3 regions of the Tenacibaculum sp. 1B UA genome follow, and region 1 is predicted to be linked to each of the others. Evidence: riboswitches for the same ligand, from Rfam matches in the RefSeq annotation. Region 1 holds a riboswitch; each other region holds the start of a gene.
The links. A riboswitch is a leader RNA that binds a small molecule or an ion and turns the genes downstream of it on or off. The one in region 1 is predicted to bind cobalamin.
Positions count from the first base shown of each region.

Region 2: another riboswitch for cobalamin. It lies ahead of MK851_RS04385 (hypothetical protein); the one in region 1 lies ahead of metE (5-methyltetrahydropteroyltriglutamate--homocysteine S-methyltransferase).
Region 3: another riboswitch for cobalamin. It lies ahead of MK851_RS14865 (TonB-dependent receptor plug domain-containing protein); the one in region 1 lies ahead of metE (5-methyltetrahydropteroyltriglutamate--homocysteine S-methyltransferase).

Region 1 covers NZ_JAKVUA010000003.1:189,438-195,446, forward strand. The annotation lists gene MK851_RS05000 (NAD(P)/FAD-dependent oxidoreductase) at 1-1,187, shown strand, start outside; gene MK851_RS05005 (DJ-1/PfpI family protein) at 1,196-1,942, shown strand; cobalamin riboswitch at 2,052-2,238, shown strand; gene metE (5-methyltetrahydropteroyltriglutamate--homocysteine S-methyltransferase) at 2,426-4,750, shown strand; gene MK851_RS05015 (acyl-CoA thioesterase) at 4,826-5,254, shown strand; gene MK851_RS05020 (tRNA1(Val) (adenine(37)-N6)-methyltransferase) at 5,295-6,009, opposite strand, start outside.
Region 2 covers NZ_JAKVUA010000003.1:63,652-69,660, forward strand. The annotation lists gene MK851_RS04380 (anthranilate synthase component I family protein) at 1-306, opposite strand, end outside; gene MK851_RS04385 (hypothetical protein) at 513-1,577, opposite strand; cobalamin riboswitch at 1,672-1,870, opposite strand; gene asnB (asparagine synthase B) at 2,122-3,783, shown strand; gene MK851_RS04395 (DUF3103 family protein) at 3,870-5,048, opposite strand; gene gyrB (DNA topoisomerase (ATP-hydrolyzing) subunit B) at 5,479-6,009, shown strand, end outside.
Region 3 covers NZ_JAKVUA010000027.1:21,162-27,170, reverse strand. The annotation lists gene MK851_RS14865 (TonB-dependent receptor plug domain-containing protein) at 1-1,852, opposite strand, end outside; cobalamin riboswitch at 1,882-2,076, opposite strand; gene MK851_RS14860 (ABC transporter substrate-binding protein) at 2,086-3,024, opposite strand; gene MK851_RS14855 (bifunctional adenosylcobinamide kinase/adenosylcobinamide-phosphate guanylyltransferase) at 3,126-3,629, shown strand; gene cobT (nicotinate-nucleotide--dimethylbenzimidazole phosphoribosyltransferase) at 3,633-4,670, shown strand; gene MK851_RS14845 (adenosylcobinamide-GDP ribazoletransferase) at 4,673-5,443, shown strand; gene cobC (alpha-ribazole phosphatase) at 5,428-5,955, shown strand; gene MK851_RS14835 (ABC transporter substrate-binding protein) at 5,968-6,009, shown strand, end outside.

The DNA of each region.
Region 1 (6,009 bases):
AGATTATTTTAGTAGATAGTAACAACTACAATTTCTTCCCTCCTTTAATCTACCAAGTATCCACAGGTTTTATGGAACCTTCTGCAATTAGTTATCCATTCAGAAAAATTTTAAGAAAATTTAAAAACGCTCGTTTTCGACTGGGTACTCTTGAAAAAATTGTTCCAGAAGAAAATAAAATAGTCGTAAGTAATGGAGAAATAGCATACGACATCCTAGTAATGGCAACTGGTACAGAGAGTAACTTTTTTGGAAACAAAAACATTGAAAAGTACAGTTTACCTATGAAAACCATTAGTGATGCGCTGTCTCTTAGAAATGTTATTTTAACTCGATTTGACCGAGCTACAAGAATTCACAACCCAGAAGAAAGAAAAAAGTGTTTAACTTTTGTTATTGCTGGCGCAGGTCCTACAGGTGTTGAACTTTCAGGGATTTTATCCGAGATTAAAACTTCAATTATCATAAAAGACTACCCTGAACTAGACGAAAATGATTTTGGAGAAATTCACCTTATTGATGGTCAAAGCTCTGTATTAGCTCCAATGTCCAAAAGAGCACAAGAATATACCTCTAAGAAATTAAGTGAACTTGGGGTAACTTTGACAATGGACACCATGGTTAATGATTTTGATGGTGAAACTGTGTATTTATCAAACGGAGAAAAAATACATACTAAAAACCTTATATGGGCAGCTGGTGTGTCTGCTAAAACATTTGATGGTTTTTCAAAGGAGAGTTTTGGTGCTGGTAGAAGGTTAAAAACAAATCAGTTCAACCTAGTACATTCATATGATAACATTTATGCTTTAGGGGACTGTGCTTTGATTTTAGGAGACAAAAACTATCCTAAAGGACATCCTCAATTAGCACAACCTGCATTACAACAAGCTAGAAACTTAGCTAAAAATCTTTCTAGAAAAAATAGTAACTGGAAGACTTTTCAATACAATGATAAAGGTTCATTAGCTATTATTGGACGAAATAAGGCTGTACTTGATTTCCCTGGGCAAAAACAATCTTTAAAAGGTTTTGTTGCTTGGTTAATTTGGATTTTTGTACACATTATGGGACTTGTAAACTTCAAAAACAAAGTAAGAACACTCTATAACTGGTTAGGCTATTACATATATAAAGACCAATACTTTAGAATGATTATTAAACCTACTCAAAGAGATACTAAATAAAAACACACATGAAAAACCTAAGTATTGTAGTAATTTTAATTTTTGCAATTATTACTGTTAGTTGTAATTCAGAAAAATCAAAAACCAACAAAAAAACTGATCAAGTTGTATCTCCATCTGATACTCTAACTAAACATTTAAAACCATTTAATCCTGATTTACCAACTATTGGGCTTTTAATGTTTAACGGAGTTTTACAAGGAGAAGTTATAGCAACATCAGATGTATTTGGAAAAGTAGACAAAGAGGGCAAACAACTTTTTAATGTAGTAGCGATAGCTGAAATAGCTAAACCTATTACTACCGAAGAAGGAATGCATTTTGTTCCAGACTACACTTTTGATAATTGCCCCAAACTAACAGCTTTATTTGTTCCAAGTGCTTACGATATGTATACGCAGGTGCATAATGATAAAATTGTAGATTTTATAAAAACAAAAAATCAAGAGACCCAATACACTGTTAGTAATTGTGCTGGTGCTAACTTAATTGGTAAATCTGGTATAGCTGATGGCCATAAAATTGTAACATGGATTGGTGGTGGTAAACAACTACAAAAAGATTACCCTAATTTAAAAGTTCAAAACGACAGCTTGGTAACTTTTGTTAAAGATGGTAAGTTTTTATCTTCAAACGGAAATTTAGCTAGTTATATCTCAGCGTTAGAACTTCTCGAAATTATGACAAGTACCGAACATAGAAAATTTGTTGAAAGCTATCTATACTTAGATCAACTTAAAAACTGGGAAAAATAACAAAATTTAAAATCTTGTTAAAGCTCAAGAAGCATCAGTATACTGATGCTTTTTTTATTACCAGTTCTAAAAAAATAATACATACATTTACCCCGATAAGTTCTTTACATACTTCATCAACCGAAAAGGTTTTACTTAGCTGTAGATTAATAGGGAATCGTGTGCAAATCACGAACTGTCGCGCAACTGTAAGTAACACACCAAAAGTTTTTATCCTAGTATATCCACTGCAAAAGCGGGAAGGATGATAAAAACTGTTATAAGTCAGGAGACCTGCCTATTCGGATATTGACAATGCTTTCGCGATTTGAAGCCTTTGGGTCATACCGATGATATATTTTTAACGCACACTTTCGCTTATGAAATGCTGTGCTTTTTTGGTATGTCATTATTTTTTCCTCAAACATCACATCGTTTTTTAGCATTGCGAAGCATCTAAAAGAACTTTTAAAATTAATGTTTAATTATAAAAGTTAAAAAGAAATGCAAACGCACATTCTTGGCTATCCGCGTATTGGTAGCAACAGAGAACTCAAAAAAGCCTGCGAGCAATATTGGTCGGGCAAAACAAGTTCACAGGAACTTCTTGAAACAGGAAGAAACATCTGTCAACAAAACTGGAAAACACAACAAGAAGCAGGTATAGACCTTATTCCTTGTAATGATTTTTCTTATTACGATCAAGTGTTAGATATGACACTCAGCGTTGGTGCTATCCCTAAACGTTACAACGAAGTAGCTTTAAAAGCTTCAAACTCTGAACTAGATCTCTATTTCGCCATGGCAAGAGGGTATCAAAAAGATGAACTTGATATTACTGCTATGGAAATGACTAAGTGGTTTGACACTAACTACCATTATATCGTTCCAGAGTTTTATAAAGACCAAGAGTTTAAACTATTTTCTAACAAAATTATTAATGAATTTGTTGGTGCTAAACAATTAAGGATTAATGCTAAACCTGTAATTATTGGTTTAGTTAGCTACCTTCTTTTAGGTAAAGAAAAAGAAGAGGGGTTTAATAAGTTAGATTTAGCCTCAAAACTACTTCCTGTGTATATGGAAATTCTTCAAGAGCTTCAAGCACAAGGTGCAAAATATATTCAATTTGATGAGCCTTTTTTAGCGTTAGACCTAAACGAAAAAGCTAAAGAAACCTATCAATTTATCTATAATGAAATTAGAAGGAAGTTTCCTATTTTAAAATTTATAGTTACCACTTACTTTGAAGGTTTAAAAGACAATCTTTCATTAGCTAACACACTTCCTATCGATACATTACATATCGACTTAGTTCGTTGTGAATACCAATTAGACGATGTATTAAGCACTCTTTCTGAAGACAAGTCTCTATCGTTAGGTATTGTAGATGGAAGAAACATTTGGAAAAACGACTTTGAAAAATCGTTACAACTTATTCAAAAAGCAACCGATAGATTAGGCTCTGACAGAATCTTTATTGCTTCCTCATGTTCTTTATTACATTCTCCTTGCGATTTAGAACTAGAAACATCTTTAGATAATGATATTAAACAATGGCTTGCTTTCGCTAAGCAAAAACTTACAGAAGTAAATTTGTTAAAACAGTTATCTGAAGATACTACTGATAAAGCTATTTTGAATGCTTTTGAAGAAAACAAAAAAGCTATCGCAAGTAGAAAATCTTCAGCTTTGATTCATCATAACGACGTAAAACAACGTATTGATGCTATTACTGAAACTGATTCTCGAAGAAAAAATAGCTTTTCTGTTCGTAAAGAAGCGCAAGAAAAAGTATTGAATTTACCATTATTCCCTACTACAACCATTGGTTCATTTCCCCAAACTAAAGAAGTAAGAAGCTGGAGAGCACAATTTAAAAAAGGTACTTTAAATAGTGAGGAATATAAATATTTACTAAAGAAAGAAACTCAAAAAACCATTCAATGGCAAGAAAAAATAGGTCTTGATGTTTTGGTTCATGGTGAGTATGAGCGAAACGACATGGTAGAGTATTTTGGTGAACAACTTGCAGGAGTTACATTTACTAAAAAAGGCTGGGTTCAAAGTTATGGTAGCCGCTGTGTGAAGCCTCCTATTATTTACGGTGATGTTTACCGCCCCCATCCAATGACTGTTTATTGGTCACAGTACGCACAATCTTTAACTAATAATTGGGTTAAAGGAATGTTAACAGGACCTGTTACCATTTTACAATGGTCTTTTGTACGCGATGACCAGCCTCGTTCAACTACCTGTAAACAAATTGCATTAGCTATTCGAGATGAAGTTGCTGATCTTGAAAAAGCAGGCATCCGAATTATTCAAATTGATGAACCAGCTATAAGAGAAGGACTTCCTCTACGAAAATCAGGTTGGAATGATTATCTAAAATGGGCTGTTGAAGCTTTTAAAATTTCATCATGCGGTGTAGATGATGCTACACAAATACATACACACATGTGCTATTCAGAGTTTAATGACATTATTCAAAACATTGCTGATATGGATGCTGATGTTATTACGATTGAATGCTCTCGTTCTCAAATGGAACTATTAAATGCTTTTGCTGATTTTAAATATCCAAATGAAATTGGCCCTGGAGTATATGACATTCATTCACCTAGAGTTCCTTCTATTCAAGAAATGCTTGAACTCTTACACAAAGCTCAAAAAGTTATTCCAGCCGCCCAGCTTTGGGTAAATCCTGATTGTGGTCTTAAAACCAGACATTGGGATGAAACAGAAAAAGCTTTACTTGCTATGGTTTCGGCTGCAAAAGAAGCTTCATTAAGGTACAATACTAATACACTGGAAACTATTACCTAACAGCTGACTAATTATAAAGTGCCCAAAAACACAAAACTTTTTGGGCACTAATTATCATATAAACTCCCACTAAAAATGACCACAGAAGAAAAAATAATACAATCGGAAACACGTATTTTTAAAGCCGTATTTCCAAACACAACAAATCATTATGATACACTGTTCGGAGGAACTGCCATGCAATTAATGGATGAAGTTGCTTTTATTACTGCGACACGGTTTTGTAGACAAAAAGTTGTAACTGTAAGTAGTGATAAAATTGATTTTAAAAAACCAATTCCTGCTGGAACTATTATTGAATTAGCAGGAAAAGTTAGCTATATAGGTAACAAAAGTTTGAAAGTTACCGTTAAAATTTTCACTGAACAGATGTACTCACATCATAGAGAAAAAGCAATTGAAGGTGAATTTACCTTTGTTGCCATTGATGAGAATAAAAACCCAATAGAAGTTATAAAAACTGACATTCAAAAACTCCATTCTTCACAACAAGAACTGAGTTGACATTAAATGACGTTTTTGAAAAAGGTATCCACATAAAAAATTACATCTTCAAATAAAAATCTTTTGTAAGATTTTTATAGGCATCAGTATACTGGTGCCTTCTTGTTTCTATAATTAATTCTTCTTCTTGAACTGTAGCTTTAGTAAACGAAAACTCTAACAAACTACGTTTTATTTCTGATGTTGGATTTCCTCTTACTCTACAAACCTTGTTTAGGTATAAGTTATGTTTTTTAGCTAGCTTGATAAAATCCGCTTCTTCTTTAAACGGTATAATGGTTGAGAACCTTCCGTTTTCGGACAATATTTCACTTACTCCCTGTATTAACTCTTCAAAAGACAATGAGCTTGTAAATCGTGCTTTATTTCTTGCTATATCTTCCGTTTCATAGTCATCAGTATAAAATGGCGGGTTTGAAACAATTATATCGTATTCTTCTTCTTCCTCTGCCATTTCTTCTACAAACTCTACAAAAGAAGCATTGTAACAAAAAAGTCTATCTCCCCAAGCTGATTGCTCAAAATTTTCAACCGTTTGTTCATAAGCACCTTCATCAACTTCTACTGCATCAATAGTCATCGCATCACTTCGTTGTGCTAACATCAATGAAATAACCCCTGTGCCTGAACCAACATCTAACATTGTATCAGGGTATCCTCCTAAATCACACCACGCACCTAGCAATACCGCATCGGTACCTATTTTCATTGCAGTTTTATCTTGGTGTACTGTAAACTCTTTGAATTGAAATGGC
Region 2 (6,009 bases), 130 kb from region 1:
CTCTGAACAATTTATCGAAATAACATTGCTATACGCATCAAACTTTTCATAAAAATTTCTTTGAATAGGCTCTCTTTCTAGTTCTTCTTTTCGATACGACAATAACAACTCATCATTTTCTGCTTTGATGGTTATCAAAGGTTCTATACACAAAAACGAATAACTATTTTCTTTACTATGATAATCTGAACTTTCTAACAGCAAACTATTCGCATACTTGTCTCTTGTTCTTAAATACAAGCTAACTGGCGTTATCATATCTGCCAATTGTTTTTTTGCTATTGTTTTAAAGGTAATTTTTTTCATTTCATTTAATATGTAAAAACAAAAAAGGCTTATCATGAGATAAGCCTTTTCGTTGTATTATAGATATAACAAGATGGTCTCACTAACGTAAGTTACGAGTTTTCCACCACCAGTTATTTAATTGTTGTTTTATCATTATGCTACAAATGTATAAAGTGATTTTGATTTTACAAACTTTTTCGCATTAAAAAATAAATAAACAATATTTAATTTACAGAAAAATCTTCTTTAGAGAAGAAAATATCTATTGGCGAGTTACCTATTCCTTTTACAGTTTTAAAAACAGATTTATCTTCATTATATATAGTGAGTATACTTTTATCTGTATCAAAAAAATCTTCTGACCCTATAACATAAACTTTACCTGTTGTAGGATGCTCTCTTATAACAGTTGTAAGCATTATTCCTTCTGTAGTTGGATTAATAAACTCTTCTGCTTTTTTTGTTTCTGTGTTAAAACGGTGAATTACTCCTGTTGACACTTCTGACCAATAAACATAACTACTTGATTCACTTATAGAAAGCATACTATTCTTATACAAATTCACTTCTGTTAATGTAACCGTTTCATCAATACCATAATCAGTTGTCAAACTTACAAACTTAGCATCTTCAACTCTTTTCTCAGTTCCTATCCAAATTTTATTGTTTTTATCTTTTAAGATTCCTGAAATTACATCATCAAATATTACTGTAGTTTTTATTGACTTATCTTTGATATTTAATACCTTCAACTCTTTATCGTCAGCAATCAATACGTTTTCTCCATCTACCAATACTCCTGATTTTGAAAACAATACTTTTGAAGAAACTCCATCAATCTTATCTTTCACTCCTTCACTTACATTAAAAAACGATAAATCATATGTTCTTCGTCTTCCTCTTCCACCAGTAGAAATGATTACTCCATCAGTTTCTGAGTACATAGCCAAGTACGAAGGGCTACTTACCTTAGATGTAGTCACTGCTACTTCTTCTGCAAGATCTTTTAAGTTTAATTTTGTAACAAAATTAGGTCCGTCTTGAGACACTATGAATAAACTATTTTCAAAATTTGTAAAAGATATTGAATTTTTATTTAGAGACTCATATACATTTGGGGTAAAAACTTGACCTTCATCTAAGTGCCCTACCACTGTTTTGTCCCCCTCATAACTTAGTATAAAAGAATTATCATAAATTGGAGTTGGTTCATGTTTCGTTGAATCACTTGAACATGAAAAAAAAACTGATATTAAACATACCAATACAATACTATAATTACGTATCATTATTATAATTAAATTTAAAGTTTCTGAAAACAAAAAAATACAAACATTATATTTCAAATGTTCTTTACTGCTTCTTCTTTTAACCCGAAAGAAAAGCAATGAATTAAATTTTGGCAGGTCTCCTGACTAACATCTTGCTACTACCTTCCCGTAAAAACAGTGGCGTAAGAAATAACAAGTATCTATAATTTTAATAGACTAAGTTTACAGTTGCGGGTACAGTTTAGGATTCTCACCTAATTCCCTTTTAATTTTCTTTACAATAAAGAAAAACCGCGGCAAATATATTTTAGTCGTAGGAAAGAAACACTAATTTTACTGTTAAAATTACACTTCCTTCTTTTTCGATAAAAGTAAACTCTCATAATTGTTATAAGAATAATTAAAAAGTAGAATAATAATAGCTTAAAACGCAAATTAAAGTTAATTAAAATCTGTTTTTCAATTTTTAAAGTTATAATATATAATCAAAAAAAGCATAATTGTTTAAAAATAAAAACATCATTCAGTTATTTGCATTATAATAAACAATAAAATTAAAATTATGTGTGGAATTGTATGTGCGTTTGATTTAAAACAATCTTCAGATAAATTAAGACCTCAATTATTAGAAATGGCTAAGAAAGTTCGCCATAGAGGTCCAGACTGGAGTGGAATTTATAGTGATGAAAAAACAATTATGGCACATGAGCGACTAGCAATTGTTGATCCTGCCTCTGGACAACAACCTCTATTTAGCCATGACCGTAGATTTGTCTTAGCTGCTAATGGAGAAATATATAATCATAAGGAAATAAGAAAGCAACTTAAGGAACAACATGAGTTTTTAACTAAATCTGATTGTGAGGTTATCTTAGCTTTATACAAAGAAAAGGGAGTTGAGTTTTTAGATGATTTAAACGGGATTTTTGGTTTTGCTGTATACGATTCAATTACGGATGAATATTTAGTTGCCCGTGACCATATGGGAATTATTCCTTTATACATGGGGTGGGATAAACACGGAACTTTTTATGTGGCTTCTGAGTTAAAAGCGCTAGAAGGAGTTTGTAACAAAATCGAAATTTTTCCTCCAGGACACTATTATACGCGTGAAGATGGTTTGCAAAAATGGTATTCTCGTGATTGGATGGAATACGAAGCTGTGAAAGACAATAAGACCTCCATAGATGAAGTTCGTGATGCTTTAGAAGCCGCTGTTCATAGGCAACTAATGAGTGATGTACCTTATGGAGTATTACTTTCTGGTGGATTGGATTCTTCCATTACCTCTGCTATTGCAAAAAAATATGCTGCTAAACGTGTAGAATCTGGTGATAAAGATGCTGCTTGGTATCCACAATTACATTCATTTTCTATTGGTTTAGAAGGCTCACCTGATTTAGCTGCAGCTAAAAAAGTATCGGAGTATATTGATACTATTCATCATGAAATAACCTTTACTATTCAAGAAGGCTTAGACGCAATAAAAGATGTTATTTACAACTTGGAAACTTACGATATTACAACAGTTCGTGCCTCTACTCCAATGTATTTAATGGCACGTGTTATTAAATCTATGGGAATAAAAATGGTCTTATCTGGCGAAGGTGCTGATGAACTTTTTGGAGGATATTTATACTTCCATAAAGCCCCTAACGCAGAAGAATTTCACAAAGAAACTGTACGAAAATTAGATAAATTATACCAATACGACTGTTTACGTGCTAACAAAAGCTTAATGGCCTGGGGAATTGAGGGACGTGTTCCGTTTTTAGACAAAGAGTTTATGGATGTAGCAATGCGTATTAACCCAGAAGACAAAATGATTAATGGTGAACGTATGGAGAAATGGGTATTACGTAAAGCTTTTGAGAGCTATTTACCAAAAGAAGTAGCTTGGAGACAAAAAGAACAATTTTCTGATGGAGTTGGCTACAACTGGATTGATACCTTAAAAGAAGTTGTAGAAGCTGCTATTACTAAGGAAATGATGGCAAATGCTCCACATCGTTTTCCTACGCAAACACCAAGAACCAAAGAAGAATATTATTATCGTTCAATATTTGAAGAACACTTCCCAAGTGAAACTGCTGCTTTAACAGTTCCTTCTGTTCCTTCAATTGCCTGTAGTAGTCCTACAGCACTAGCATGGGATAAAAGTTTTCAAAACCAAAACGAACCTTCAGGTAGAGCTATTAAGACTGTACATGAAGACGCTTACTAAGAGTAATTCTTAGTTTATTTTCAAATTTTAGTTGTAAAAAACCTCGCCAATAAGCGAGGTTTTTGTTATTCTTTTAAATTTATTTTTTAATTTGGAGCTACATAAAAAGGAGATAAATTTATCTTAGCATTTCTTCTAGCACCATAATAATTATTGTAACTCTTATTTTTTTCAATTGTATAAAAAGAATCTACATAATCATCATTATTAGCATACCAGCTATCAGGCATCGCTTGAATTATTGCTCCAGCAACCTGTCCCAAAACATTAACCCAAGGTTGCGTAGAAACTGTTCCTATAATTTGAAAAACTCCATTTACAATAGCAGAAACTAAGTCTTTATAATTTGTATTGTCATCTTTTTCAAATAACTGAATATTTGCTGCTTGATATTGATAATCATCCCAAAACAATAATATTTGATTCGGGTAATAATCAGTATCATCATGATCTAAATAATACATAGGTATTATCTTAATTTCAGGATTATTTTTACTATCCTTAATCCCTGATGTTATAGCGTACACCTCAGCAGCTCCACTTACCCAAGGCTCTTCATCATCATTTAATCTAATCTTATCTAATTTCGTAGTTTCTAAACCTGTATTTCTAGCAGATTTAGCATTAAAATCAAATGAAGAATTTAAAAACCTCTCATTTTGAACTCCTCCTTCTTGAAGATACTTATTCATATAAGCAACTTCTTTCTTCAAGGTCTCAAAACCATCGGTTTCAATAATTATTACTGTTTGACTTGGTGCTTCTTTAGGGTCAAGATAAACAACTTCTTTATTTATTGTATAAGCCTCAACTCTTTTCCATGTTTTCTCATCTCCTTCAGGAGCAAAAGAAAACAACACATCAGAAAGATTATCTATTCTTTTTCCATTATGCATCCAAACCTCTAAAATCTCTATTTTGTCAGGAGCAGCTTCTTTAGAAGCTCTATTTTCTAACGTTGTTGTTTTAGAAGCTAATGATTTGTATGCTTCTTCACCACCTACAAATTCAGAAGTTTGCTCTAAAATTTTAGACATCGAAACGCTAGGTTGCTGATTAATCAATAGCTCCACAGCTTTTTCTTTAAAACTTTGATTTTTCATTAAATCAATGAATTGAAAAGCAGCTTCCTTCTTATTTACTAAATCAGAAGTTTGCTGTTCTACTAAATTGTCAGAACCAGTAACTAATTCTTCAGAATTGTTACAACCAATAAACAACATCGAAGCTAATAAAGCTCCAAATAAAATTCGGGGGGTTTTCATTTTTAAAAAAATTTAATTTGTTAATATTGACATCAATAATAACAAAAAGCACTACAAAAACCATAAAAAACGTTAAATATTTATTAAAAAATAACACAAAACACATTAAATAGTATTTTATACACATTTATTTAACACTTAAACAACAAATACTCAAATTATTTATTTATACAATAATTTTTAAGACATATAAGCAATCTTAAAAAAAAGAAGATTTACAAAAGCTACCCAAAAGTTATAAAAATTAATTTAAAAGTGTTTTTAGCTCTTTTAAGCGGTTTTTTATTTTTAAAGCAATTGTTAATAAAACACCATAAAAATCGCTTAAAAACTTTAATTTAAGCTTTTAAAGTTGTAAATTTGTGAGGTAACTATAATCGCTTTCGAGCGATTTTTTTATGATAAAGACTTTAATTTAATTCTCTTTATAATGAGCGAAGAAAAAAAACATAATTATTCTGCCGATAGTATTCAGGCGTTAGAAGGAATGGAGCATGTACGTATGCGTCCTTCCATGTATATTGGTGATGTTGGAGTACGTGGTTTACACCATTTAGTATATGAGGTAGTAGACAACTCTATTGATGAAGCTTTAGCTGGTCATTGTGACACCATTGATGTTACTATAAATGAAGATAATTCAATTACAACAAGAGATAATGGTCGTGGTATTCCAGTAGGCATCCATAAAAAAGAAGGAGTTTCTGCTCTAGAAGTAGTAATGACTAAGATTGGAGCTGGTGGTAAGTTTGACAAAGATTCTTATAAAGTTTCTGGTGGACTACATGGTGTTGGAGTTTCTTGTGTTAACGCACTTTCTGACCATTTAACAGCAACTGTACATAAAGAAGGTAAAATTTGGCAACAAGAATACGAACGAGGTAAAACTTTGTACCCTGTAAAAACTATTGGAGAAACTGATTTTACTGGAACCATCGTTACCTTTTTACCAGATAGGTCA
Region 3 (6,009 bases), on a different contig from region 1:
AATTTGTTCCCGGCATAGGACGTAAGTTTGAGAAATAATACACCTTATTAAATATATTATTTAGCGTAAATCCTAATGTTGGAAGTTTTGTTTGTTTTGTAGATAAATTAAAGGTTACTCCTGCATTTTGAACATGTACTGGATCTAATGAGTAAAAATCTAAGTTTGTTTCATTTGTATACACCTTACTTTGATGTAAGCTTTGTATAAAAAAATTAAACCTTTTATAATTATAATTGATATTAAAATTTAACAAATGCTCAGGTGCATAAGGAAGTGTTTTTTTTGTTTCTGTGTTTTCTGCCAAAGTAAATGTATAGTTAGAAGAAAAATCAATAATATGCTCCCCTATCTCTTTCTTATAACTTACAAAAGTTTCTACACCTTTATTTATTACATCGTTTACGTTTCTTGGTCTCCACAAATTACTACCCCCTGTTGGTAACCAAAGAATTTTATCATTAATATAGATATAAAATAATGTAGATGTTATGTTTAAGCTTTTATTTTTAAAAGAAACTCCTAATTCTCCTTGTTTTGAGCTTTCAGGTATTAAGTTTAGGTTTCCTACTACAGGCCAATACATTTCATTATAAGTAGGAACTCGATAATTTGTTGAAAAGTTGGCCAGAATGTTTAATTGATTAATTAATCTATATTCTCCTCCTACGAATAAAGACAGAGGCACATTAAAATCTGAATTAATTTCTTTTCTAACTTGTAAATTCGTTATTAATTTTTCAGTAGGTTGATATTTAACACTTCCTACAAACGCTACAGAATTTCTTGTTTTGGTATTAATATCTGTATTTTCACCATTAATGTTTTCGTACATCGTTTTATAATTAAACGATAAAACATTAGATGGTTTATAAGTTAAAGAGTGATTTAATAAAGCAGTCTTAGACTTACCAAAACTGTAATTTTCAGCATCTTTATTTCCGTAATACCTATATTCCTGCGTTAGGTAAGCTAAGTTTAGTTCTTGTTTAAACTGAGAAGAAAATGAATACTTCCACTGTAGTAAGTTTCTTTGATTAAAATCTTCATTTCGTTCACTTCCAGCAGACGGGTTCGGTAATCCATCAGAAAACAAACGATTTCCGTAGTAAGCAGTCGAATAAAACGATAAAGAGTTTGTAGGACTAAACTTATAACCTATGACAAAATTAACTCCGTAGTTTTTGTACTTTCCATTTTCATTAGCTAGTAAATTACCTTCGCTATCTTTATAACGTTCATCGATATATGTGTAATCATTGTCGGAATAATTAAACGTAGAAGCTAATTTTACACTCCACTTATCTGTTCCTACTGAGCTTTTAAAAAAATTAGACGATGTATTGTAACTTCCATAAGAAGTAAACAATTGAAATTTTTGATGTTCTTTAAACAGTACTTCATCTTTTAAGTGTACCGTTCCTCCTATGGCACCAGAACCATATTCAGTACTATTCCCACCACTTTGCACAAGAATATTATCACTTATACTCGCAGAAAGTGCATTAAAGTCTGTTTGTCCACTTCCTACAGCATTTATAGGAATTCCATTCCATAGTACCAACGTATTTGAAGCCGATGTCCCTCTAAAACGTGCAGTACTTACGCCTCCATTACCATAATCTCTAAAAGCTATTGGACTGTTATAACGTAAAAGGTTCGTTAAGTTAATAGGGTTTTTTGTCTGTTCTTTCACCCCAATCTTTAATTCTTTTGTAGCAATGCGTTTTTTTTCTACATTTCTCTTCCCATTAACTATTACCTCTTTTAATTTGTTAATAGCTATTGTATCTTTTTGAGAAAAAAGATTAATCGTAAAAAACAGTATGAATATTGTTGTTATTTCCTTCATTATACATTAAACTTTTATCCCGAAAGTTTTAATTAATTATAATAATTGGCAGGTCTCCTGGCTTGCGTCTTGTAACATACCTTCCCATTAAAAAACAGTGGTTTGAGTAATCGTTACAAGCTTAATAGCTTACAGTTGCGGGAACAGCTTCGGTTTTACACCGAATTCCCTTTTAATTTTCTTTAATAGGTGATTAAAGAAAAACCAAAAATCACGGCAAATGTATCGTATTCTTATAAATTAGCAACCATCAAATCATGATAATTTGCGAATTTTGTTTGTAAGTTTTCTGGAAGCGTATAATACTCTGGATGAATCATTTTTGCCAAACATTCAATTCCTTCTACTAAAGTACCCGCTGAAGATTGTGTAAACATGGCAAAATCGGCAATGTACACTTGTTTATTTTTTACTGCTCTTAAAGACGTCCACTCTTCTCTCTCTTCTAAAAACTTCATATCTTCAAGTGTTCTCTCAATTCCATATCCGCAAGGAGCAATAATTAATACCTCTGGATCGTATTTTACAATTTTATCCCAAGAAATTACAATACTATCTCCTGATGGATGCGATAACAAATCAATTCCACCTGCATAACCTATTTGATGAGGAATCCAGTGCCCGCAGTTAAACAACGGATCAATCCACTCTAATAACATCACACTTTTCGACTGGATTCTATGCTCACGTTGCACATCAACAATATCATAAACACGCTTTTTTAATCCACTTACATACGCCTCTCCTACTGCTTCCTGCTTCATTGCTTTTGCAATAGTTAATGCATTCTCAAAAACATCTTCTAAAGAGTTTGGAGTAATAGATATTAATTCTGGAACCTTTGGCAATTTATAAGCTGATTTTGCCACAGATTCTGTGTCTATCTGGCAAACATCACAAACATCTTGTGTAAAAACAATATCGGGTGCTAAACGTTCTAAAACAGGTTCATCTACATAATACAATGTCTTTCCTTCTGCCTTGGTTTTAGAAAAAATAGCCGTAATCTCTTTACTCGTTAACACTTTTCCTTCCAACTTATATCGAACAGCTACTTCTTTTTCTTTTAAAGCTACTTCTGGACACTCAAAAGTAATTCCGTTTAAATAATCTTGTAACCCCATATCATAAATCATTTGAGTTACTGCTGGCATAAAAGAAGATACTGTCATAATTCATTGTTTTAGTTCAGCAAAAATAAACAGTTATCTATTTTAATTTGCTTTTTATTAAAAATCTTTCCAATCTTTGTGTCAACATAAAATGCGATTTCATGATATATTATATCTCAGGAGGTGAACGTTCGGGTAAAAGTAGCTATGCTCAAAAGCTAGCCGAATCTTTATCTGACACTCCTATTTACTTAGCTACTTCTCGTATTTGGGATGAAGATTTTCAGCAGCGAGTTGACAGACATGTTTCTGATAGAGATGAACGCTGGACCACTGTTGAGGAAGAAAAATGGTTAAGTAAGGTAATTTCTGAAAAACAAACGGTGGTTATAGATTGTGTTACATTATGGCTAACAAACTTCTTTGTGGATACAAAATACGATATTGAAAAAGCGCTAAAAATTGCTAAAGAAGAAATCAACAAATTGGTTGAAATTGACGCTAATATTATCATCATTTCTAATGAAATTGGTATGGGATTACACGCTAATTCTGAATCTGGAAGGAAATTTACACAATTACAAGGCTGGACGAACCAACACATAGCAAAACTAGCCGATAAAGCTACTTTTATGGTATCTGGACTTCCTTTAACTTTAAAATAACACATGACAACAACGATAACTCCCCTTTCAAAAGAACTACAAAACGAGCTTCAAGAAGAAATCAACTTCAAAACCAAGCCTATTGGTGCTTTAGGCAATTTAGAAAAAATTGCCATGCAAGTGGGATTAATTCAAAATACCATGAGCCCTGTGTTATCAAAGCCTACAATTGTGATTTTTGCAGGGGATCATGGAATTGCTACTACGGGAAAGGTGAGTCCATACCCTCAAGAAGTTACACAGCAAATGGTATTCAACTTTTTGCAAGGAGGTGCTGCCATTAATGTGTTTTGTAAACAAAACAACATTCATTTAAACATTGTAGATGCTGGTGTAAATGCTGATTTTAAAACACATCCACAGCTTACCAATGCCAAAATAGCAAAGGGAACACAAGATTATAGTACTACCAAAGCTATGACCTCAGAACAATGCCAAGAAGCCTTGGAAAAAGGAAGACAGTTGGTAAGAAAGGTGTATAGTGAAGGTTGCAATGTTATTGGTTTTGGTGAAATGGGGATTAGCAATACGTCATCTGCGGCTTTGTTAATGAGTTATTTTACCAATACACCTATTGAAAACTGTGTAGGTAGAGGTACTGGAGTGGATGACAAAGGACTACAAACAAAAATCGACACATTATGTGAAGTCTATAAGTTACACGCCGATTCTATTTCAACACCTATGGAAGCCTTAACTACTTTTGGTGGATTTGAAATTGTAATGATGTGTGGTGCTATGTTAGAAGCTGCTTCTTTAAAAATGACTTTACTTATTGATGGTTTTATTGTTACTGCTGCCCTATTAGCAGGGCATGCAATGGAATCTGATATTTTAGATTACTGTATATTCTGTCATAATTCAGGAGAACAAGGACATCAAAAAATGTTAGAATTTTTAAACGCTGAACCACTTTTAAACTTAGGTTTACGTTTAGGTGAAGGAACAGGTTGTGCGGTTGCCTTTCCTATTATTCAATCGAGTGTGAACTTTTTAAACGAAATGGCTACTTTTAAAAGTGCCAATATTAGCGAAGCCTAGTTATGATAAAAAGACAAATCCATTATTTTTTAACAGCTATATTGTTTTTCACACGCATTCCGTGTCCAAAATGGGTAGATCATTCTCCTGAAATACTCAACAAAAGCAGTCGTTATTTTTCTTTAGTAGGAATTGTAGTTGGAAGCATTGCAGCACTAGCCTACTTCGCTTCTTCTTATATTTTTCCTACGGATGTTGCTATTGTAATCAGCATGATTAGTTCTATTTGGATTACAGGTGCTTTTCATGAAGATGGGTTTGCCGATGTTTGCGATGGTTTTGGTGGCGGATGGACCAAAGAAAAGATTTTAACCATTATGAAAGATTCCAGACTTGGAACTTTTGGAGTTAGTGGTTTGGTCTTTATCCTAGCTATAAAATTTTTAGCTCTATATCATTTACAAAACCTATCCGTTAATTTAATTTTAGTTATTATTTCAGGACACAGTATTAGCCGATTTATCGCAACTGTATTGTTGTATACACATGAATACGTGAGAGATATTGACAGCTCAAAAATAAAACCAACTACCAAACAAATGAGTAGTAAATCGCTACTCATATCAGCTATTTTCGGAATAGCTCCCTTATTTTTCTTTCAAAACCCAATAGTATTTTTGGTATTGCTCCCCTTATTACTTACCTATTTGTATATGGGACATTTCTTTAAAAAATGGATTGGAGGTCAAACAGGAGATTGCGCAGGTGCTTTGCAACAAGTAGCTGAAATTGTTTTTTATCTAAGTCTACTCGCCTTATGGAAGTTATTTTAGTACGACATACCACACCTGATATTGCCAAAGGTATATGTTATGGTCAAGCAGATATAGAGGTTACCACTACTTTTGAGGAAGAAGTGAGCGATATTCTAAAAAAAGTTCCTGTCAACGATGCTGATGTAACGTATTACAGTAGTCCCTTACAACGCTGTAAGCTTTTGGCTGAAAAACTTTCAGCTAACGTAATTTTTGACAACCGATTGAAAGAACTCAATTTTGGTGATTGGGAACTCCAAAAATGGAACGATATTGATAAAAAAGAACTTGATATTTGGATGAATGATTTTGTAAAAACGCCTGCTAAAAACGGAGAGTCTTACATCGATTTACACAACAGAACCATCGATTTTTTAACCGAATTAAAAGCTAAAAACCATCAAAAAATAGTGCTTGTTACCCATGCTGGTGTAATGAGAAGTCTTTGGGCTTATATGAATGAAATTCCGTTGGAAAAATCATTTGAATTAAAACTAAACTATGGGGATATACTAACCTTCCACTTCTAAAAACATCTTACTATGAAACGTTATTTACTTATTTTTTCTTTATTCCTTCTGTTC